DNA from 4 places in the Vibrio sp. THAF190c genome. Region 2 is predicted to be linked to each of the others. Evidence: predicted binding sites of a transcription regulator. Region 2 holds the regulator's gene; each other region holds the start of a gene.
The links. The regulator MetJ, encoded in region 2, represses methionine synthesis genes. The targets are predictions, from matches to a motif close to TTAGACNTNTANANGTCTAA.

Region 1 (5,884 bases), 200 kb from region 2:
TGCGCCCTATTCTTCCAAATCCGTTGATTGCGACTTTTAGCATAGTTCCATACATCTAACCAAAATTTCGTGCAACAGATGATAACCGAATCCTACCTAAAAGGCATTAGTTGAGTGATCTAACTCGCTAAAAATAATTCATAACAGCCATCAATGGTCGGCTGGCAATATACTGATGATGAAGATGAGCTAATCAAACTCTACGGCTGTTTTTCCTCTCGTTTTTCAACCAAAGGGAAAGGTTATGTCTGGATACCCAGCGACTCATTTTTGTAGAAAGTGCAACAAAGAAACACCTCACAGAGAAATACTTGTTCGCCAATCCAGCAGCTATGACCAAGATAAAACATGGTTCGGCAAAGTAAAATTGTTTGCCCACGCTATTATCAATGGTGGTCACTACTACAACATGGATCGCTACGTGACATGCAAAGTATGTGGGACTAAAGAGCTGGATAACTGGGGAAGTGAGTTCGAGTAACCTGCTTTCGTTGCAATCAATAAAAAAACCGAGCTATCAAAGCTCGGTTTTCTATTTTCACTTCAGCATAAGGCCTTCGTGGATAACTCACATTAAGCTAGAAGCTCTTGAGCTGTGCTTACTACGTTTTCAGTAGTAAAGCCGAACATCTTGAATAGTTCGCCAGCTGGTGCAGATTCACCGAATGTTGTCATACCGATGATGCGACCGTCGAAGCCAACGTACTTATACCAGAAGTCAGCAATACCCGCTTCGATAGCGATACGTGCTGTTACGTCTGATGGTAGAACTTCTTCGCGGTACGCTGCGTCTTGCTTGTCGAATGCATCAGTAGATGGCATTGAAACAACGCGTACTTTTTTGCCTTCAGCCGTTAGTTGCGCGGCAGCTTCTACTGCTAGCTCAACCTCAGAACCCGTTGCGATAAGGATAAGCTCTGGCTTACCTTCACAGTCTTTCAGGATGTAAGCACCTTTTGCGATGTTCGCTACTTGCTCTGCATCACGAGGTTGCTGTGCAAGGTTTTGACGAGAGAAGATTAGAGACGTTGGTGCGTCTTTACGCTCGATAGCCAGTTTCCAAGCCACTGCAGACTCAACCTGGTCACATGGACGCCATGTGCTCATGTTCGGTGTTAGACGTAGTGATGCCATTTGCTCAACTGGTTGGTGAGTTGGGCCATCTTCGCCAAGACCGATAGAATCGTGTGTGTAAACTTGGATGTTCTGAACTTTCATCAGAGCAGCCATACGCATTGCGTTACGAGCGTATTCCATGAACATTAGGAAGGTTGCGCCGTAAGGAACGAAACCACTGTGTAGTGCGATACCGTTCATTATAGCTGTCATACCGAATTCACGTACACCGTAGTGGATGTAGTTACCAGAGAAGTCATTTGCTTCTAGAGACTTAGAACCAGACCACATAGTTAGGTTCGAAGGTGCTAGGTCAGCAGAGCCGCCCATAAATTCTGGAAGCATTTGACCAAACGCTTCTAGTGCGTTTTGAGATGCTTTACGTGATGCGATATCAGCAGGGTTTGCTTGAAGATCAGCAATGATTTGGTTTGCCTTCTCTTCCCACTCAGCTGGTAGTTCGCCATTCAGACGACGCTTAAGCTCTGCTGCTTCTGCTGGGTAAGCCGCTGCGTACGCATCAAACTTCGCGTTCCAAGCCGCTTCTTTCTCAGCACCTGCTTCTTTTGCATCCCACTCAGCGTAGATGTCTGCAGGAACTTCAAATGGACCGTGAGCCCAGCCTAGTGCTTCTTTCGTTGCTGCGATCTCGTCGTGACCTAGTGGTGCGCCGTGACAGTCGTGAGAGCCTGATTTGTTAGGAGAACCAAAACCGATGATAGTTTTAGTACAGATAAGCGTAGGACGAGGGTCTGCTTTAGCCGCCTCGATTGCAGCGTTGATCGCTTCGATATCGTGACCGTCTACTGCAGGGATTACGTGCCAGCCGTATGCTTCAAAACGCTTAGGCGTGTCGTCAGAGAACCAACCTTCAACTTCACCATCGATAGAGATGCCGTTGTCATCCCAGAAAGCGATAAGCTTACCAAGACCTAGCGTACCTGCTAGAGAACATGCTTCGTGAGAGATACCTTCCATCAGACAGCCATCACCCATGAATGCATAAGTGAAGTGGTCAACGATATCGTGGCCTTCTTTGTTGAACTGAGCAGCAAGTGCTTTCTCAGCCATCGCCATACCAACCGCGTTAGTGATGCCTTGGCCTAGAGGACCTGTTGTCGTTTCGATACCTGGTGCGTAGCCATACTCTGGGTGACCTGGAGTCTTAGAGTGCAGTTGACGGAAGTTCTTAAGATCTTCGATAGATAGCTCATAACCGCTTAGGTGAAGCAGAGAGTAAATTAGCATTGAGCCGTGGCCGTTTGACAATACAAAACGGTCGCGGTCTGCCCACTCTGGATTTGCTGGGTTGTGGTTCAAGTGACCACGCCAAAGAACTTCAGCGATGTCAGCCATCCCCATAGGTGCGCCTGGGTGGCCTGAATTAGCTTGTTGAACACCGTCCATACTAAGTGCGCGGATTGCATTTGCGAGATCTTTACGAGAAGGCATGTCTGCTCCTGAGTGCATAAGCGATTTGAAAAATGAGAAATAATTGCTAGTTATTAGCGCGGTTATTCTCTCAAACGCCTATGGCGACTGCAAACGTTTTGCTGAGGTTTTCAAGGTCAGTTTTCGCACTTTTACAACATTTCCCTAGTTTTTAACGGACTAGCACAAGTGAGAAAGCAATCGTTTGGTTATGACATATCATAAAAAAGAGCTTGTAATTCGACCGTTAAAAATTAGAATAGACGTCTAGATGTAGAAACACCTACAGAATTTATTGAATTTAATCTCGGCGCAGCCCGCTGCGACGCAGATAGAAACTTTGCACCTAATACTAAAAGTGGAGCTCTCATGGCTAAACACCTTTTCACTTCTGAATCTGTTTCAGAAGGCCATCCAGATAAAATTGCAGACCAAATCTCTGATGCTGTTCTTGATGCCATCTTAGAACAAGATCCAAAAGCACGTGTTGCTTGTGAGACATACGTGAAAACGGGCATGGTTATGGTTGGCGGTGAAGTAACAACGTCTGCATGGGTTGATATCGAAGAGATCACTCGTCAAACAGTTCGTGAAATTGGTTACGTTCACTCTGATATGGGCTTTGATGCTGACTCTTGTGCAGTACTAAACACTATCGGTAAGCAGTCTCCAGACATCAACCAAGGTGTTGATAAAGCAGATCCTAAAGAGCAAGGTGCAGGTGACCAAGGCATCATGTTTGGTTACGCAACAAACGAAACTGAAATCCTAATGCCAGCACCAATTACCTACTCTCACCGCCTTGTTGAAAAACAAGCTGAAGTACGTAAAAGCGGCAAGCTAGACTTCCTTCGCCCAGATGCGAAATCACAAGTTACTTTCCAGTACGACCAAGGCAAGATCGTTGGTATCGACGCTGTTGTTCTTTCAACGCAACACTGTGATTCAGTAACAACTCCTGATCTACGTGAAGCAGTAATGGAAGAGATCATCAAGCCAGTACTACCTTCTGAGTGGATTAACAAAGACACTAACTTCTTCATCAACCCAACTGGCCGTTTCGTAATCGGTGGCCCAATGGGTGACTGTGGTCTAACTGGTCGTAAGATCATTGTTGATACCTACGGCGGCGCAGCTCGTCACGGTGGTGGTGCATTCTCTGGTAAAGATCCATCAAAGGTTGACCGTTCTGCAGCTTACGCAGCTCGTTACGTTGCTAAAAACATCGTTGCAGCTGGCATGGCAGACCGTTGTGAAATCCAACTTTCTTACGCTATCGGTGTTGCTGATCCAACATCTATCATGGTTGAAACTTTCGGTACTGAGAAAGTATCTCATGACATCATCATTGAAGCAGTTCGTCAAAACTTCGACCTACGCCCATACGGCCTTCAAGAGATGCTGAACCTTCTTCAGCCAATCTATAAGAAGACGGCAGCTTACGGCCACTTCGGTCGCGAAGAGTTCCCATGGGAAGCAACAGACAAAGCAGCAATCCTAGCTGACTTCGCGGGCCTAAAATAATTTAACGCTACGCAAAAAAATTTCCAAAAGCCCTTGCTCGTTAGTAAGGGCTTTATTTTTATACAGTTACCTCAACTACCCCACCATATTTCGTCCACTTCTCTTCTTATACCCCTCTCAAAAACACCCCGGATAATTTGTGTTTTTTGACAGTAGTGACAATAGTTAGAGTACTCCTAGGCGATCAAGCTCACATTTGGTGCAACAACTGGTTAGGTTACACCCTGTTAGGAAACACGAGACAACTCTCTAGGACATGATATTTCAATAACAGCTCAGCCAAGATGACTCGCTGCCAGCCGCTGTGAAGACATACGAGGTTGAATTTAGGACGTTATTTTAACTAAGGGGAAGTTATGCCTCGTACTGCAAATCCATCCGATTTTAAAAAAGACAAAAATAGGGTGAGTGACAGTGAATACGCTCGCACTATTCCGTGTAACCAAGTCAGTATTTCTGCGCCCTTTCATTGGCTGTCACTCGCGCTTCACGATTTAGTGCGAATGCCGATGATCAGTGCATTCTATGGTTTATGTTTTATGGCAGCTGCCGTGGCGATTGTTCAGCTTGTTCAGTGGCAAGGTACACACCTAGTGGTTATGCCGAGTCTGATTGTCTACATGCTGATTGGGCCGTTTTTAGCGCTCGGCTTATATGATGCTAGCTGGGAGAGAGAGAAAGGCCACAACGCTAGTCTATTCCACTCAATGAAGGCAATCACTCGCAACTCAACTCACCAATGGGCATTTGCCATTGTGCTAATGGTAGCGATGATTTTCTGGATGAGAATCGCAGCCCTGTTACATGCTCTATACCCATCAGTGCAAGGTGCACCACTTGCTGAGTTTGCCCCATTCTTGATAACAGGCTCTGTGGTCGGCTTTGTCATTGCTAGCCTCATTTTTAGTATCTCAGCCTTCTCGATTCCACTAATGATGGAGCGCCGAGTTGACGTAATGAGTGCGATATTCACTAGCTTCAACGCGGTGAAATCTAACCTACCAGCTATGGTAGTATGGGCTGCCATCATTTGCGGCGGTATCTTAATTGGTTTTGCCACTTACGGTGTCGGTATGATCGTGACCATGCCGCTACTCGGCTATGGTACATGGCACGCCTACCATGAGACCATCAAGAAAAAGCACCACATGTAATACCTGATCTACATCGGGAGCAATGATAGGATAAGGCCTTAGCATCAAGCTAAGGCCTTTTGTTTGGAGTCTCACTTTTGTCGTCTTACAGCCCATTACACCATCGTGCCAACAAGAAATTGGCTGAGTGTATTCACATTGCAAACTCGCACTTCTCTCGCCAATTTCCAATTCCAAAGCTGACTTATCAAGTACGAGGGAAAGCTGCGGGAAAAGCTTATCTTCAACTTAATGAAATACGTTTAAATTCGGTGCTGTTCAATGAAAATCAAGATGCCTTTATTGAGGAAGTGATCCCTCATGAGATAGCACACCTTATTACTCATCAAGTCTTTGGTCGCGTTAAGCCTCATGGTAAAGAGTGGCAGTATGTAATGGAGCAAGTGTTCAAGGTGCCAGCAAAGACCACGCATAGCTTTTCGGTGGACTCAGTACAAGGCAAGACATTCGAATACAACTGCGGCTGTACCCTCTACCCACTGACCATCCGTCGTCATAATAAAGTGCAGCGCAATCAAGCAAGCTACCGCTGTCAGCAGTGCAAGCAGCTTCTCACTTTCACCGGTAAACAGCTCAGCTAAGCACAATAAAGCCAGCCATAAAATGTAATAGAGTAAAGTGTCACTTGAGTGCTAGACTGATAATTATCATACTTTTAT
Region 2 (5,884 bases):
TAGTAATCACTCGATGCAGAGCCCGCGACTTTGTTGGCAGAGATTAGGTGGATACCTTGTTGAGCGATGTCCAAATACTTGTCAGCCAGTACCTTGCTCGCCGTTACATCCAATACCACCACTTCATCATAGCCTTGAATTGAACCTAACTTGGTTAACCACTCGCCGTCCGAATACTCGACTGCCTCGTCACCAAAGCGATCGACGACTGCACGAGCATCGATACCTTGTTCGTCGTACCAATAAGTTTGACTATCCACCACCGCAACCAACTCGAAGTTCATGCCGCGACGCTTTTCTAGCTCAACCTTTTGCTCAGCGAACAGTGATAGCCAGCTTGAGCCGATGTTACCCTTACCACACAGCGCAATCGCAACGCGCTTCTGAGCTTGGAACAATTGAGAGTGAATGCCTTTCACTAAGGTTTCAGTTTCCGACTTACGAACAACGGCCACTAAGCTCAAACGAGATTGAGACTCTGAGATAAACTCAACCGGTGCGCTCTTTAGCTGTTGGTAGAAACCGTAGCAGTGATTCGGGTTCTTAGTCACACCAGCACCTACCGCAGCAACCAGTGAGTAACCCTCTTTAAGTTTGATTTCCGCTTCAATCGCATGATCTTGCAGATATTCAAGCGCTCCACCCGCAATCTCTTCAGTGTAGGCGAGACGCAAACAGTTTTGGTCCGCTTGCAGCTCGTAAGCCAGTGGCTCGAGCTGAGCGCGCTTAAGCCCCTCAAGCACCTCACTCTCAAGGCGCTCAAAGTCATGGCCATGACCAAAGGTAAGCTGAATCAGTAGTACATCATCTAAAGACGTGATGATCTTTGCACCGCGTCCCGACGCCAATACACGTTCAATCTGAGTAGAGCCAGACTCAGGCTGATAGCTGCAGCGTAGGCTAAGATCCATCGCACTCTGCGCGACAGGTTGTAGAGTACGACTGTGAAGCACAGGTGCCGCCAGACGTGCAAGTTCACTCGCCTCATCTAGACGTAGCAAAGGCAACAGACATGCATCAGAAACCAACCTAGGGTCAGCACTATACACACCGGCCACATCACTCCAGATAGTCACACGATCGACTTCCGCTAATGCACCAATTACGGTTGCGGAATAGTCTGAGCCATTACGACCTAAAAGCACCGTTTCACCGACACTGTTTTGTGCCATAAATCCGGTAATCACTACGCGACAATGAGCGTGTTGGGCGAGAGACTCTTTAATCAATGCGTATGAGCGAGCGCGATCCACCTCTGGCTGAGCACCCGCTTCAGCACGCAGAAAGTCACGCGCATCTTGCGCTACCGCTTGAAGATCACTCTGACATAAAAGCGCCGCTAGTAAGCGGGACGACCACACTTCACCATGGCCTAACACAGACGCTTTTTGTGCTTCATTCAATGGTGCGGTTAACTCACCTAAAGCTGTAAACTCTCGTTGTAGGGTTGCAGTTAACTGCTCTGCTACTTCGCCCTCTAATAGTTCTGAAACCAGCTCTAGTTGGAACTGACGCAAAGATTGCAGACACTCATGAGCCAAGCGTCCATCTTTCTCCAGCGCTTCTAAAAATTCGATCAATCGGTTTGTGGTTTTGCCTGCCGCAGACACCACTACCAAATCTGTTTCACTAGAGTACTCTTTGAGAATACTCACTACACGCTGATAGCACTCAGGGTTTGCCAAACTGCTACCACCAAATTTATGCAATTGGCGAAAGTTAGCCATTAGTTGCTCTCCCCGTTATCGATGAACTGCTGTGCTTTAGCAAACGCTTGTTCAAGGTCAGCAATTAGGTCTTCTGCATCTTCAAGGCCTACCGACAGTCTTAGCAGCTGATGAGATACACCCGCTTCCGCTAGAGCCTCTTCACCCATTGCACGGTGTGTCATTGAAGCAGGGTGACAAATTAAGCTCTCAACACCGCCAAGCGATTCTGCCAATGAGAACAGCTCTAGCTCACCAACAAAGTGCTTAAGAGCCTCGAAAGAACCTGCAAATTCAAAACTCAGCATAGACCCAAAACCAGACTGCTGCTTCTTAGCAATCTCATGACCCGGATGCTCAGGCAGACTCGGGTGATAAATGGTATCAACTAATGGTTGTTTCTGTAGCGCCGTTAGAATCTCACGAGAGCTCTCTTCATGAACACGCATACGCGCACCTAGTGTACGAATACCACGTAGCGTCATGTAGCTATCAAATGGTGTCCCCGTTGCACCAATACAGTTACCCCACCAAGCCAGCTCTTCAGCGTGCTCTTCGGTTTTAGTAATCACTACGCCGCCAATCACATCTGAGTGACCATTGATGTACTTAGTCGTTGAGTGGATAACAAAGTCAGCACCAAGCTCTAGAGGCTTTTGGAACACAGGAGTCAAAAAGGTGTTATCCACCGCCACCAGCGCACCCGCCTCTTTTGCCTTGCGGCAGGTTTCTTCAATGTCGACGACACGCACCAATGGGTTTGATGGCGTTTCCAGCAAGATCAATTTAGGCTTGAGTGCGATCGCTGCATCGAATGCGGCTTGATCCGATTGATCGACAAACAGAACCTTAAAGTCACCCTTTTTTGAGCGTGTATTGAAAAGACGATAAGTACCACCGTAGCAGTCGTGTGGTGCCACGATCAGATCATCGCTACCAAGGAAAGCGGAAACCCAAAGGTTTAATGCAGAAGTACCACAGTTGGTCACAACTGCCCCCTTACCAGACTCCAATTCAAACAGGGCTGTTTCTAGCAAGCCACGGTTTGGGTTACCTGAGCGAGTGTAATCATACTTAGGCACTTCACCAAAAGCGGGAAAACCGTAGTTAGTCGACAGATAAATTGGTGGAACAACGGCATGATGTTGAGTGTCTGACTCGATACCAGTACGTACGGCGATGGTTGCTGGTTTCCGGCTGCTCATAGGTGTTTCCTTACAGGTTTTGGCGTCTGAGAATCACAGCGGCTTGTCGGGGTTTTGCGGCTGTGTTAGATATATGTTATTCACTTTACTTTCATAAGAATGAGACGTCAACACTTCTAGACGTCTATATGTCTTTGCTTATGGCGGTAAATCCCGCTAAAATCATCCCTATTAATTTAATCTAACAACTAAAGTGATGAAGGTACGCAATGGCCGACTGGAATGGTGAATACATAAGCCCATATGCTGAGCATGGAAAGAAAAGCGAACAAGTAAAGAAAATTACAGTTTCTATCCCTCTAAAAGTGTTAAAGGTTCTAACTGACGAGCGTACCCGCCGCCAGATTAACAACCTACGCCATGCAACAAACAGTGAGCTGCTATGTGAAGCCTTTCTGCATGCATATACTGGCCAGCCTCTACCAACAGATGAAGACCTGCGTAAAGACCGCCCAGACGATATCCCAGCTGAAGTGAAAAAGCTGATGACAGAGATGGGTATCGAGTTCGAAGCGTTTGACGAAGAATAATCATAACTCAGTCACTACCTTCAACATTTGATTCGCTTTAGCTGAGCCATATTGATTGCCGAAATCATCCAGGATGAATTTCAGGCATAAAAAAACCGACTCCAGATGAGTCGGTTTTTTATTATTCTCTTCGCTCTACTAAATGACGATTACGCCATCCAGTCTCTATGCCATATGCTTCTACGCCATGTAGTTTGCTGGCATCTCAATACGAGCCACACCAGAATCAACCGCTGCCTGAGCAACTGCTTTTGCCACGCGAGGCAATAGACGTGGGTCCATTGGCTTAGGAATGATGTAGCCTTTACCAAACTCAAGTGCATCAGCACCTGCTGCTTTTAGTACGTCTGCAGGTACTTCTTCTTTCGCAAGTTCACGAATCGCTTCCACTGCCGCTAGCTTCATTGCATCGTTGATTTCGCTTGCACGAACATCAAGAGCACCACGGAAGATGAATGGGAAACACAGAACGTTGTTTACTTGGTTCGGGTAATCACTACGGCCAGTACCCATGATAAGGTCGCTACGAACTTCGTGAGCAAGCTCTGGCTTGATCTCTGGATCTGGGTTAGAACACGCGAATACGATCGGCTTGTCAGCCATCAACTTCAGTGATTCTGCTGGTAGCAGGTTAGGACCCGATACACCTAGGAATAGGTCTGCACCTTCAATCACGTCTTCTAGAGTACGCTTGTCAGTGTTGTTCGCGAACAGCTGCTTGTATTCGTTCAGATCGTCACGACGAGTGTGAATCACACCTTTACGGTCCAGCATGTAGATCTTCTCACGCTGTGCGCCACACTTGATCAGCAGTTCCATACATGCAACTGCCGCTGCACCTGCACCCAAACAAACAATCTTACACTCTTCCAGCTTCTTACCTTGAAGCTCAATCGCGTTCAGCATACCCGCAGCTGTTACGATCGCAGTACCATGCTGGTCATCGTGGAATACAGGAACATCACAACGCTCGATTAGGCGGCGTTCAATTTCAAAACAGTCTGGTGCTTTGATGTCTTCTAGGTTGATGCCACCGAATGTATCGGCAATGTTCGCTACTGTATCTACGAACTCATCGATTGTGCGGTGTTTTACTTCAATATCGATAGAATCTAAACCTGCAAAACGCTTAAACAGTAGCGCTTTACCTTCCATTACTGGTTTAGAAGCAATAGGACCTAGGTTACCTAGGCCAAGAATCGCTGTACCGTTAGAGATAACTGCAACCATGTTGCCTTTACCTGTGTACTTATAAACGTTATCCACGTTCTGTGCGATTTCACGAACTGGCTCAGCCACACCTGGGCTGTAAGCAAGGGCCAGATCTTCTGCAGAATTTGCAGACTTTGTCAGTTCAACGGCAATTTTGCCAGGAATTGGGAACTCATGATAATCAAGAGCTTGCTGACGGAATTGTTCTTGAGGTGATAGTTCTTCAGATTGAGCTTGGAGAGTGTCATCAGACATGGGTGTAGGTTTCCTAGAATATTATTATTTGGGGGAATCCATTTTATATTAATGGATGTACTTCAAAGTTCCTAGGTGGTAAAGCCCCCTGTCTCATTAAAAAACGAGAATTCACTACTAATAAGACCAGTGCCCAGTTGAAATTACTAAACGCCAGATAACAAAAAAGGACACCGAAGTGTCCTTTTTCATATCTACTAAGCGAGAATTACTTCTTGCTAGATAGAGCACCGAAACGCTTGTTGAAGCGATCTACACGGCCGCCTGTATCAACGATACGTTGCTTACCAGTGTAGAATGGGTGACATTTGTCACATACGTCTAGGTGGATAGAATCTTTACCTAGAGTAGAGTTGAATTCAAATGTGTTGCCGCAAGAGCAAGTAGCTGTTACAGCTTTGTATTCTGGGTGGATACCAACTTTCATGGGAAAACCTCAATTAGGCCGTGTCGCCATCCGATTCTAAGCCGGACACCACACGTTGTTAAAAAATAGATTAAAGACACCGCATCTCACGAAAACGTGATGAAGCCATACCTTTAAGGCGCCGTATAGTAATGAATCTGTGAGGCAGGATCAACCAGTTTGGATGATTTTTTCGCCACTATTGCATGATTTCTTCTTTTATTGCCTTTTTATGCTTTGCATAACTCCATCACCGACTTTGGCAAACAAACTGCTTCTCGAATTTAGCGTCCTTATCCTTTAGACTGGTCGCCCTGCACTCTCCAGAATTAACAAGCGAATTTATGCGTCCAACGATTGCCCGAGTGGCTCTGCCAGTCCCTTTAGATAGACAGTTTGACTACAAAATCCCAGGTCATTTGTTTCCTATCATTGGTGGGCGCGTCTCGGTTCCTTTTGGCCGCCAGACTCTGACTGGCATTGTCACTGCACTGGTCAATGAGTCTGAGTTTGAATTCGACAAGCTTAAACCTATTAAAGCCCTACTCGACAATCAACCTGTATGGCCTG
Region 3 (5,884 bases), 1.5 Mb from region 2:
GTAGTCCATCTCCTCTGTTGTGAGAGGGATTGGCGCTTGGTTTACCCAAAGTTCGCGATCACCGTGACGTTGAATCAGAGCTCGACCAGAGTATGGGTTTGTCTCTAAGTGCAGAATACGGCTCGCGTGAGCGTAAAGAATGCGGTCATTGTTTAGCTTTTCAAACGCAGGGATACGAACCGCTGTTGTTTTCGCATCATGGCGAGAAGGGCGGATCGTAATCGGCTGCGCTTTTGGCTCTTCGTCTTTCTTCGTATCGCACTGGGTTTCAACCTCGTATGGGTTAACCGGTACGTAGGCTTTGTTTGGTTTTTCGATACGAGAAGAGTCGATGATCTTGTAACCTTCTGGTGCTGCAGGTAAGTTGACAGCAGTACCACGAATGTTGGTCATATTCGCGATCTCTTCGCCATCGGCTAGGCGGTGTGCAACTTCAACCAATGCGCGCTCTGCGTTACCAAATAGAAGGATGTCTGCTTTTGCATCGAAAAGAACAGAACGACGAACTTTGTCAGACCAGTAATCGTAGTGAGCCACGCGGCGAAGACTTGCTTCGATGCCACCTAGAACAATCGGCGTGCCTTTGTATGCTTCACGACAACGCTGCGAGTAAACCAGTGTTGCACGGTCAGGACGCTTGCCACCTTCGTTATTTGGCGTGTAAGCATCATCATGACGTAACTTACGATCAGAGGTGTAACGGTTGATCATGGAGTCCATGTTGCCCGCAGTAATGCCGAAGAATAGGTTTGGTTTGCCTAGCTTCATGAAGGCATCTTTATTGTCCCATTTTGGTTGAGCAATAATACCTACGCGAAAGCCTTGTGCTTCAAGCAAACGGCCGATGATCGCCATACCAAAGCTAGGGTGATCGACATAAGCGTCGCCCGTTACGATTATAATGTCGCAGCTGTCCCATCCAAGAGCATCCATTTCCTTTCTACTGGTTGGTAAAAAGGGAGCTGTGCCGTAGCATTCGGCCCAGTATTTTTTGTGTTCATGAATAGGAGTGATATCGCTGTACATATTTCGACCTCTGATTTTTGAGGCGGGAATTATAGCGGCATGCGCCCTGACTAGCCAGTAGAACATGCCCCTGATAGTTCTAGTGTCTTTCCCCCAATTAGCCATGTATTGCTATGTTGGGAGGAGATTCTTGGAAAGAGCATAGACCAAGGATACGAGACAGTGAGCAAATTGATGATTTTGATTAGTGTTCCAAGCAGTTTTTGATATCATTCTGCGAAAATAAGTCCATATAAGTAGATCCCAATGATCGAATCTGTATTACTTCAACTTGCGCCTATGTTATTGGGTGCACAACTCGTCCTTACGCTGATCTTAGTTAAAGGGGATATCTGCCCAGGCCAGCGTGGTCGTATTCATAAGGTATTGCCAGCAATTGGCGTACTTTGGTTGGCGGTTGCATCACTCAAGGTCGAAGCTTTCTTAGTGGTATTTGCCATCTTCTATTTCTTCTCTCAAGTTCAGACTAAGAAGACTCGTGATACTGGCCCTATCTGGGTGATGTATCTGGCTTGTGGCTTGGCACTCTCTTATGTGGGTATTCAAGCGAGCGAAAAGGCAACATTAGTTGGTCTAATCTCATCTCTGCTTCTTACAGTTCTACTAGGTAGCGCCTTCTCTCATCTATTGCTGACGATTGCACGAACACGCCTTGAGGCATTCCATCGTATTTTGCCGGTTGCTGGTATCTTGAGTGGTATGCTGGTGGTGCTGGCTACTGTGCTTGGTGTTTATTCGCTTTCTGAAGCAGTATTGGAACCTATGGTGCCGTCGCTACTGTTCAGCTTTGCCCTGTTGATTTCATCCATTGTGGTTTGGTGTTGGCATCTGTTGTTCGCGAAAACACCTGAAAAAATTCAGCTTGCTGTTGCCTTGCTGATGCTGATCGCGTCGGTTGTGGGCTTAGAGCCAATCTGGGCGCTTTAGCAATTTATGAACTTCAGCAATTTAGGCTCTACAACAATTTGGGAACTTTAGAAAGTTGCGAATTGTTCTTTGATTGAGCGAGAAATGTGATCTGTTAATAAGCGGGTTTACCATTGTCGTTCTAAACTTAAATCAGTCGATGTGTTCGTAAGGAGTACGAGATGGATTTAAGCAACGTCAAAAGCCTAGATAGCATTATTCTATTAGGGATCGTCAACGAAAAGTTACGCCTTGAATGTGATAGTTTTGAAGAGCTTGTCAGCATGTATGAAATGGATATCGAAAGCGTGGTGGGCAAACTGGATATGCTCGGCTACCAATACGATCCATTGACCAATCAATTCAAATCTTATCCGAGATAACTGCATGGCACGGTAGTGGTTTAACATGGTATCAGTTTAAAGAGCTTAAAAAGCCACAGATGATCAGTCTGTGGCTTTGTTATTTTTTGGAACTTTTAAACTGCGTCATTTATAAAAATAAGGCTTATATGGTTAGACGACTTTGATTCCATCGAGGTGACTCTTACTTTGTTGTCTTGCAGTGCTGAAGAAGGCTTGTAAGTAGCGTTTGTCTTTGTCTGAATTTCTTACCGCTGCAAACAAGCGTCGAGATAGCCCTTTCCCGAGCGGTTTGCTAGCAATCAATCCTTGTCTTGAAAACTCGCTGATTGCCCAATTCGGTAGTGCTGCCACACCTAATCCTGCAGATACCATTTGTACAAGCATCAATGTATTGTCAGCCTGTTTCCATTTCTTAGGTTCGATCCCCGCAGGTTGAAGAAAGTGCTTTACCACATCCAGGCGCTGCTTCTGAACAGGGTAGGAGAGCATCGTTAGATCGACCAAGTCTTCTGGTTGAATTGCTTTTTTCTCAGCAAGGGGACAGTTAATTGCTGTGATCAGACGCATCTCAAAATCGAACAGCGGCTCATAGTGAACTTCAGATCTAGGCTGGATATCGGAGGTGATTACTAGATCCAGTTCTCCTGCCATCAATGCCGGTAAAGGCTCGAAACCAAAGCCAGATGAGAAGTCGAGGGTCACGCTTGGCCAAGTCACTTGATACTCTTTAAGTGCTGGCATTAACCATTGAAAACAGGAGTGGCACTCAATCGCCATATGGAGCCTGCCGTTAACATCTTCCTTAAGACTGGCCAGCTCATTCTCTGCCTTTGCCAGTTTCGGTAACACTTCATCGGCCAGTCTGAGCAGTATCTCACCCTCGGAGGTGAACTTCACTGGGCGAGTTTTACGCAGAAAAAGCTGCCCACCCACGCGAGCCTCAAGATCTTTCAATTGATGCGATAACGCAGATTGCGTCAGGTGCAGTGATGTCGCGGTCGCTGTTAAAGAGCCACTATCACGCAATGTGGTCAATGTTCGCAGATGTTTGAGCTCTATCATGAGTAATCCTCATAGTTCCTAAGCTGATGTTCAATATTTCTTAATAACTACCCTACGTCGTTTTTGTGGATGTGTAAACATCTGGACGTCTAAATGTTATCGGTTTTCTCATGTGTGAATTAATGAACATGAGGTTTTCTAATAAACAAGTTGAATATTTGGAGATTGTTCACAAAGACGTTTGGCGAGATAGTTTAGCCATCCAGACGCCTTTATCGAAATTATTCAGCGTCTGACCGGATTTAAAATAGTGATTAAGGAATAGGCTCATGACAACAACGACTCATATTTTAGGCTACCCACGTATTGGCGAAAAACGAGAACTCAAGTTCGCTTTGGAAAAGTATTGGCGTGGGGAAATCGATCAAACGGAACTCAAGGCTGTCGGCAGTCAGTTGCGCGAACGTAATTGGCAAGTTCAATCGGACGCCAATTTAAGTTTTGTCACGGCTGGCGATTTCGCTTGGTACGATCACGTTCTTACTACTACGTTGCTTCTTGGTCATGTGCCAAAGCGTCATGATCAAGGTTTCCCTGATTTGGATACGCTGTTCCGTGTTGGTCGCGGTCAGTCTCAGAGCAGTTGCTGTGGTTCAAATCATAATCATGACCAAGGTGGTGCCGCGGCATCAGACATGACCAAATGGTTTAACACCAATTATCACTACATTGTGCCTGAGTTCAGCAAGGACGACTCTTTTGAGGTCAGTTGGCCGCAACTATTTGATGAGGTTAATCAAGCGATCAAGGCGGGCCATAAAGTGAAACCAGTATTGCTAGGGCCATTGTCATACCTTTACCTAGGTAAGGAAGTGGAAGAGGGGTTTGATCGTTTGAGTTTGTTGCCTCGCTTGCTAACCACATACCAGGGAATTCTGGCGAAGTTAGCGAAGTTAGGCGTCGAGTGGGTACAGATTGATGAGCCGATTCTTGCCTTGGAGTTAGAAACCAAATGGGCAGACTCATTCAAGCTTGCTTACCAAGTGATTCAGGGCGATGTAAAGCTGCTGCTAACGACCTACTTTGATTCCGTGAGCGATACGCTAGATAAGATTATCGACCTTCCGGTAAACGGCCTGCATATTGATTTGGCTGCTGCTTCTCAGCAGTTGAACGACGTGGTTGAAAAGTTACCTCAAGATTGGGTGCTTTCTGCGGGTGTCATTAATGGGCGCAACGTATGGCGCGCTGATTTAGCTGCGCAATTGGCATCGCTGCAACCTATCAAAGAGTCGTTAGGAGAGCGGCTGTGGGTGGCAAGCTCTTGTTCTCTACTGCACAGCCCGGTCGACTTAGAGCTTGAAGAGACATTAACTGAAGAGGTGAAGAGTTGGTTCGCGTTCGCCAAGCAAAAAGTGACTGAAGTGAGCTTGTTAGGTGCCGCGTTAGATGGCAATCAGAAAGCGATATTAGCCTGTGAAACTTACAGCTTACCGATTGAAGCGCGTAAGCAAGCGACTCACGTGAATAAGCCACATGTTCAAGCGAGATTGAAAACACTGACGAAAGCAATTGGTGAGCGAAGTGCACCTTATGCAGAGCGTGCGGTTCACCAGTCTGAAGTACTAGGTTTACCATTGTTACCGACAACAACGATAGGTTCTTTCCCGCAAACTGGAGAAATACGAGTTCAACGCAGTGCTTATCGCGCAGGAAAACTGAATGAAAGTGAATACAAACAAGCGCTAAAAGGGCACATTGCAGATGCCGTTAAACGCCAAGAAGCGCTTGATCTTGATGTGCTTGTTCACGGCGAAGCAGAACGTAATGACATGGTGGAGTACTTCGCTGAAAATCTAGCTGGCTTTCAAACCACCAAATTCGGTTGGGTTCAAAGTTACGGCTCTCGCTGCGTGAAGCCAGCCATCGTTGTTGCTGATATTGAGCGAGAAAAATCAATCACCGTTGAGTGGTCGACTTACGCCCAGTCGCTGACTTCAAAGCAGATGAAAGGCATGTTGACCGGGCCTGTGACAATCTTGTGTTGGACTTTTCCTCGTGAAGATATTTCCCGTAAAGAGATTGCTAACCAGTTGGCGTTTGCACTGCGTGATGAGGTGTCTGATTTGCAAGATGCGGGTATCAATATCATCCAGATTGATGAACCTGCAATCCGTGAAGGGTTGCCTTTGAAGAAAGCTGATCATGCGGAGTATTTAGAGTGGGCTGTGGATGCGTTTAAAGTCTCTGCTGCAAGCGCGAAACCAGAAACTCAAATTCATACTCATATGTGTTACAGCGAATTTAATGAAATCATCGAGTCAGTGGCTGCGTTGGATGCCGATGTGATTACCATTGAAACGTCTCGCTCAAACATGGAGTTGCTCAAGGCGTTTGAAGAGTTCAATTATCCGAATGAAATTGGTCCTGGTGTTTATGATATTCATTCGCCAAACATTCCATCAGAGGAGTGGATTGTTGGCTTACTTAAGAAGGCTGCAGAGAAGATCCCAGCAGAGCGTTTATGGGCTAACCCAGACTGCGGCCTCAAAACCCGTAACTGGGAAGAAACCGAAGCCGCATTA
Region 4 (5,884 bases), 500 kb from region 2:
AACCAGAACTTACCGACTGGATTTAACAAAACCATCTTGCAAGTTGCAAACTCTGGTTATGCTGAGCAGATGACGACCTTCGGTACAGGCAGTAACTTGGTGCGTGATGAAAACAACAACAACGCTGAAGGCTTCCGCTTGATCAACTGGGGTGTGGTTTCAATTGGCGATAACATCGAATTTGGTCACACGGTTCGCTATGCCTACGCGACGGATGTAGGTGCTAACAATACCAAAGATGAGTCTTTCAGTGCCGTTATTCGACCGCTGTACAAGTGGGATGAGAAAATGCGTACCGTTCTGGAGCTAGGTGGCTTCGTTGAGAAAATTAATAACCAAGATGGTGCCGGCGGTAAATTTACAGTGGCACAGGCTTGGGTTCCTAAAACGGGTTTCTGGGCGCGTCCTGAGTTCCGTATCTTCGCAACCTACATCCATGATGCGGAGAATGACGATGCATTCGGTACTGGCGAGAACAGTGAAGTGAGCCTGGGTATGCAGGTAGAAGCTTGGTGGTAATTCACACCATATAGCTACTCGTAAAATATCGGGCAAAGAAAAGGGCTGACATGATGTCAGCCCTTCATTATTGAGGTGAACTAAAAGAGTGGATTACCAACCTTTTACTACGCCACCTTGGAAGATGTCAGACGCTGCGTTGTACACTTCTTCAGTTTGGTAAGCTTTAACGAAGTTTTGTACGTTTTCTGCGTTTAGGTTCTCTTCACGTGAAACGATTAGGTTTACGTATGGAGACTCTTTATCTTCAACGAAAACGCCATCTTTTTGTGGAGTTAGGTTGATAGAGCTTGCGTAAGTTGTGTTGATGATAGATAGCGCTACGTCATCCAGTGAACGTGGAAGTTGTGCTGCGTCTAGTTCAACGATAGTTAGGTTCTTTGGGTTACCTACGATGTCACGAACAGTTGCTAGAAGGCCAACACCATCACGTAGTTCTAGTAGACCTTGTTGCTCAAGAAGCAGTAGAGAACGACCTAGGTTTGTTGGATCGTTTGGTACCGCGATACGTGCACCGTCTTCAATTTGGTCAACAGAAGTTACTTGCTTAGAGTAACCCGCGATTGGGTAAACAAATGTATTGCCCGCAATAGTTAGCTTGTAGCCACGGTCAGCAACTTGCTGATCTAGGTACGGCTTGTGCTGGAATGCGTTGATGTCGATTGAACCATCATCCAGTGCTGCGTTTGGTGTTACGTAATCAGTGAACGTTACTAGCTCAACGTCTAGACCAAACTTCTCTTTTGCAACTTTAGCTGCTACTTCTGCTACTTGAGCTTCTGCACCTGCCATAACGCCGACTTTAACTTTTGATGTGTCGATCTCTTTCTCGCCACAACCAGATAGCACTAGTGCTGATGCCGCTGCTGCGATAGCAAGTAAACTTTTTAGGCTGAATTTCATAATAATCTCCTTTTAATACATCTTTTTATCTGTGATCAACACGGCGAACAATCGAGTCACCAATGGATTGAATGATTTGAACTAGAACAATCAGCATCACAACCGTGACAGCCATAATCGTTACATCATAGCGGTGGAAACCATAGCGAATCGCTACGTCACCAAGACCACCACCGCCCACGGTACCTGCCATTGCAGAGTAGCTCACTAGGGTCACTAGTGTGATGGTTACTGAATTGATAATAGTGGGTAACGCCTCTGGTAGCAGAACTTTTGTGATGATCTGCGTTGGCGTTGCGCCCATAGATTGTGCTGCTTCAACAAGCCCAGTTGGGACTTCCAGCAGCGCACCTTCAATAAGACGAGCCACAAATGGGATTGCGCCAATAGTTAGAGGAACAATCGCTGCTGTTGTACCGATAAAGGTACCGATCAGTAGCTTAGTTAGTGGGATGATAGCGACCATCAATACTAGGAAAGGGACAGAACGGCCCACGTTCACTATCGCGCCAAGAATTTTGTTTAGCTTAGTGTTTTCTAGCAAGCCACCTTTTTTAGTGGTGTGCAGAATAACGCCCAGTGGAATACCCACAGCAAAGCCCACGATGCCAGCAATGGCTACCATGTATAGCGTTTCCCAAGTTGCGCCAAGTAGTAGGTTTCCGTTTAGGCTCAACCAATCTGTGATCTCATTAAAGGACATAGCCAAGTACCTCTACTTTTACATTGTGTTCACGTAGGAATTCGATTGCTGCGTTGTCGTCTGCTTCTGTGCCGAAAAGTTCTGCGACCATCATGCCGAACTTCACGCCACCGGCGTAATCGAGGTCAGAGCTTAAGATGCTAACGTCGATGTTGAACTTACGAGCGATTTGAGTCATCAGCGGTGCATCAACGGTTGCACCAGTAAACTCAAGACGAACCAGAGGGTAGCTACCTTCAACGCGTGTCGTTTGTAATCTCGCTTCGTAATCTTCTGGAATAGAAAGGTCGAGTGTTGAACGAATAAATTGATGCGCCAGCTCTGTTTTAGGGTGCGCAAAGATGTCGCCAACAGTGCCTTTTTCTACCAATTCACCACCGCCGATGATCGCGACTTCATGACAGATGCTCTTTACTACGTCCATCTCGTGCGTAATCAATAGCATTGTGATGTTTAGCTTGCGGTTGATCTCTTTAAGTAGCTCAAGGATAGATTGAGTCGTAGCCGGGTCTAGTGCGCTGGTCGCTTCATCACACAGTAGCACTTTAGGGTCAGACGCCAGTGCACGAGCAATCGCAACACGCTGCTTTTGACCACCACTTAGGTTTGATGGGTAGCTGTCGCGCTTATCTGCAAGGCCAACAAGTTCAAGCAGTTGGCTTACTTTCTCTTCGATGATTGCCTTATCTGTACCAGCAAGTTCTAGCGGCAGTGCAACATTATTGAACACGGTACGAGAAGAAAGCAGGTTAAAGTGTTGGAAAATCATACCGATATTGCGTCGCGCTTCACTCAGCTCTGATTTGCTTAGCTTTGTGAGGTCTACGCCATCAACAATCACTTCACCTGAGGTTGGTGCTTCTAGCATGTTTACGCAGCGGATCAGTGTACTTTTACCTGCACCTGATGAGCCGATAACGCCAAAGATCTGACCTTGAGGGATGTGAAGGTTAATGTCTATTAAGGCATTGATTTCTTTAGTGCCTTGATAGAAAACCTTGTTGACTTGATTCACTTTAATCATAAATAAACCTGTAACGGTGAACAGAATAATATGTTGATAGTTCGTTCGATTTACAGACGATGCTATGGCGTAACGTGATCTAAGTCAATAGATATTTTTACGTCTAGACGTCTAAACGTAAAAATATCTATATCGAGCTCTGTAATTAGCAGGTGATGAAGCTACTAAAGCGTGCAATAATTAGTGATTAATAGAGAGTTGATTGAGAACCAAATTTTGTCAAAACCGGCTGTATTTTTAGATCGTGATGGCGTAATTAACGTAGACCACGGTTACGTGCATGATGAGCATGATTTCGAGTATATCGACGGCGTCTTTGAAGCGGCAAAAGCCTTCAAGGACATGGGGTACCTTTTAGTATTGGTCACCAACCAATCGGGTATCGCTCGCGGTATGTTTAGCGAAGACCGCTTTCTATCGTTAACTCAATGGATGGATTGGAACTTTGTTGACAATGGCGTCGAGCTTGACGGTATTTACTACTGTCCACATCATGCAGAGCACGGTATTGGCGAATATAAGCAAGACTGCGATTGTCGTAAGCCAAAGCCTGGAATGTTCATTTCTGCGCGCGACTTCTTGAAGATCGATATGGCGAAGTCAGTGATGATTGGCGACAAAGCGGAAGATATGATGGCAGCAGAAGCTGCGGGTGTTGGCACTAAGGTGCTCGTCAGAACTGGTAAACCAGTAACAGAAAAAGGTGAAGCCTTAGCGAGCGTGGTCCTCGATAGCATTGCAGACGTGCCTGCTTACCTGAAGCGTTAATTCAACAACAACAGTGATTGGGTTGTTCTTTTAATCGAAAGGGATGTTTATGAAGAGACAGTTTACAGTTTGTGCCTTTACGTTGGCCGCATTGATGGGATGTTCTCAATCTGCAGTGGTTGAGAAAGATATCTCTAGTGGTGAATACATGACTTATCAGTGTGAATCTGAGCGAACGTTTGATGTCGCTTACGGTGATGAGCAAGCGGTACTGCGACTTCCTGACAACCAATACCGACTCAAACAAGTGGTTGCAGCTTCTGGTACTAAGTATATTCTTGATGACGGTACCACGGAACTGATGAACGGTATTACCCTGTTTACTAAAGGCGAGCACGCCAGACTTGAGCTAGGGCGAGTTATTTACCGTAATTGCCGTATTCAATAATTTACTACTCCATGACGACAAGCGGCTTTAAAAGCAGTCACTTGTCGTTTTTTATCTAAACAACTATGTAAGACTCCATGCAAAAAAAACTCACTATACTCGATATCGCAAAGCTTTCAGGTGTTGGCAAATCAACGGTTTCTCGTGTTCTCACTAATGATCCTAAAGTAAAGCCAGAAACGCGTGAAAGAGTAGAGAGAGTGATTCAGGAGTCGGGTTATACTCCCTCTAAATCTGCACAATCGATGCGTGGCGGCAGCCAAAAAGTGGTTGGCGTGATCATCTCTCGTCTGGATTCCCCTTCAGAGAATAAAGCCGTAAGTACCATGCTCGAGGAGCTGTATCGAGCTGGCTACGATGTGGTGATCATGGAGAGTTTGTTCGATCGCGAGAAAGCCAATGAGCACCTTCAGGTTCTTAAGCAGCGTAATGTCGATGGCATTATTGTGTTTGGTTTTACCGATTGTGATATTGAAGCCATTGAATCTTGGGAACATCGCGCGGTTGTTATTGCATTAGATACCGAGAACGTCACCTCGATTAACTACGATAACCAGCAGGTGATTGGTACTGCTCTCGCGCATTTGAAAGATCAGGGTTTATCAGACATTGGCTTTATTGGTGTTGACCCTAGTGATAAATCGACCGGTGAACTGCGTCTGAATGCCTACCTTAACTGGTGTGGTGAAAACAACATTGAGCCGAATTACCAGACTGGTGCTCTACACCATGAGAGTGCTTACCAATTGGTTGATCAAGTGCTTACCTCTACGACTCAAGCGATTGCTTGTGCTAGTGATACATTGGCACTTGGCGTGATCAAGCGTCTGCAAGAGTTGCAACGTGAAGATGTAGTGGTCACCGGGGTCGGTGGCAACGATCTACTTTCATTTTTATTCCCACGTGTATTTAGTATTGATCCGGGTTATCAATCGGCGGGTGCTTTGGCTGCTAAATTATTGATATCTCAATTACTTGGCCAAACACCTATCTCTCATCACACCCAAAAACCCATTGTTTAACCCCTTATTTCTAGGGTGAACTAGGTCTATTTACTAAACTGAAGAGTGTGATCTTATTCAATTAATGGGACTGTTCCCATTTTAATTTTATAATCATGCAGGCATTATACTTACCAATCTATGGGAATGTTCCCATGAATAACAAATTCATCTGAATTTGAGTGTAGAACGAAGAGAACCAGGGTGGGGTAGTATGAGTAAGATAGCGAAGCAAGACATTACGCGTCTTATTGAGTTAGTGGGTGGTAGTGACAATATCGCAAGCGTTAGCCACTGTTTAACTCGCTTACGTTTTGTGTTGAACGACACAGATAAAGCAGACAAAGTTGAGTTGGAAAAACTGAGCTTAGTAAAAGGGTGTTTTACCAACGCAGGTCAATTCCAAGTTGTGGTTGGTACTGAGGTCGATGAGGTCTACAAGCTACTCATTGAGCAGACCGGCAAACAGGAATCGTCGAAAGATGAGGCGAAGTTGGCAGCTCGTCAAAACATGAATGTGCTAGAGCGCGGTATTTCACACCTTGCCGAAATCTTTGTACCGCTGCTTCCTGCCATTA

Region 1: a site for MetJ is predicted at 2,807-2,826, ahead of metK (methionine adenosyltransferase). Genes of this name have one in related genera too.
Region 3: a site for MetJ is predicted at 3,433-3,452, ahead of metE (5-methyltetrahydropteroyltriglutamate--homocysteine S-methyltransferase). Genes of this name have one in related genera too.
Region 4: a site for MetJ is predicted at 3,245-3,264, ahead of metN (methionine ABC transporter ATP-binding protein MetN). Genes of this name have one in related genera too.

The regions. Positions count from the first base shown of each region.
Region 1 covers NZ_CP045338.1:2,836,404-2,842,287, forward strand. The annotation lists gene epd (erythrose-4-phosphate dehydrogenase) at 1-43, opposite strand, end outside; gene FIV04_RS12670 (hypothetical protein) at 245-481, shown strand; gene tkt (transketolase) at 574-2,568, opposite strand; gene metK (methionine adenosyltransferase) at 2,917-4,071, shown strand; gene FIV04_RS12685 (DUF2189 domain-containing protein) at 4,428-5,225, shown strand; gene FIV04_RS12690 (SprT family zinc-dependent metalloprotease) at 5,303-5,806, shown strand.
Region 2 covers NZ_CP045338.1:3,034,478-3,040,361, forward strand. The annotation lists gene FIV04_RS13745 (bifunctional aspartate kinase/homoserine dehydrogenase II) at 1-1,727, opposite strand, end outside; gene FIV04_RS13750 (O-succinylhomoserine (thiol)-lyase) at 1,727-2,911, opposite strand; gene metJ (met regulon transcriptional regulator MetJ) at 3,121-3,441, shown strand; gene FIV04_RS13760 (malic enzyme-like NAD(P)-binding protein) at 3,622-4,908, opposite strand; gene rpmE (50S ribosomal protein L31) at 5,117-5,335, opposite strand; gene priA (primosomal protein N') at 5,659-5,884, shown strand, end outside.
Region 3 covers NZ_CP045338.1:1,245,320-1,251,203, forward strand. The annotation lists gene FIV04_RS05655 (YgiQ family radical SAM protein) at 1-1,026, opposite strand, end outside; gene FIV04_RS05660 (hypothetical protein) at 1,273-1,953, shown strand; gene FIV04_RS05665 (DUF4250 domain-containing protein) at 2,115-2,315, shown strand; gene FIV04_RS05670 (LysR substrate-binding domain-containing protein) at 2,448-3,359, opposite strand; gene metE (5-methyltetrahydropteroyltriglutamate--homocysteine S-methyltransferase) at 3,629-5,884, shown strand, end outside.
Region 4 covers NZ_CP045338.1:2,537,921-2,543,804, reverse strand. The annotation lists gene FIV04_RS11345 (carbohydrate porin) at 1-519, shown strand, start outside; gene metQ (methionine ABC transporter substrate-binding lipoprotein MetQ) at 613-1,422, opposite strand; gene FIV04_RS11335 (methionine ABC transporter permease) at 1,448-2,125, opposite strand; gene metN (methionine ABC transporter ATP-binding protein MetN) at 2,115-3,149, opposite strand; gene gmhB (D-glycero-beta-D-manno-heptose 1,7-bisphosphate 7-phosphatase) at 3,366-3,917, shown strand; gene FIV04_RS11320 (MliC family protein) at 3,967-4,305, shown strand; gene treR (trehalose operon repressor TreR) at 4,383-5,327, shown strand; gene treB (PTS trehalose transporter subunit IIBC) at 5,521-5,884, shown strand, end outside.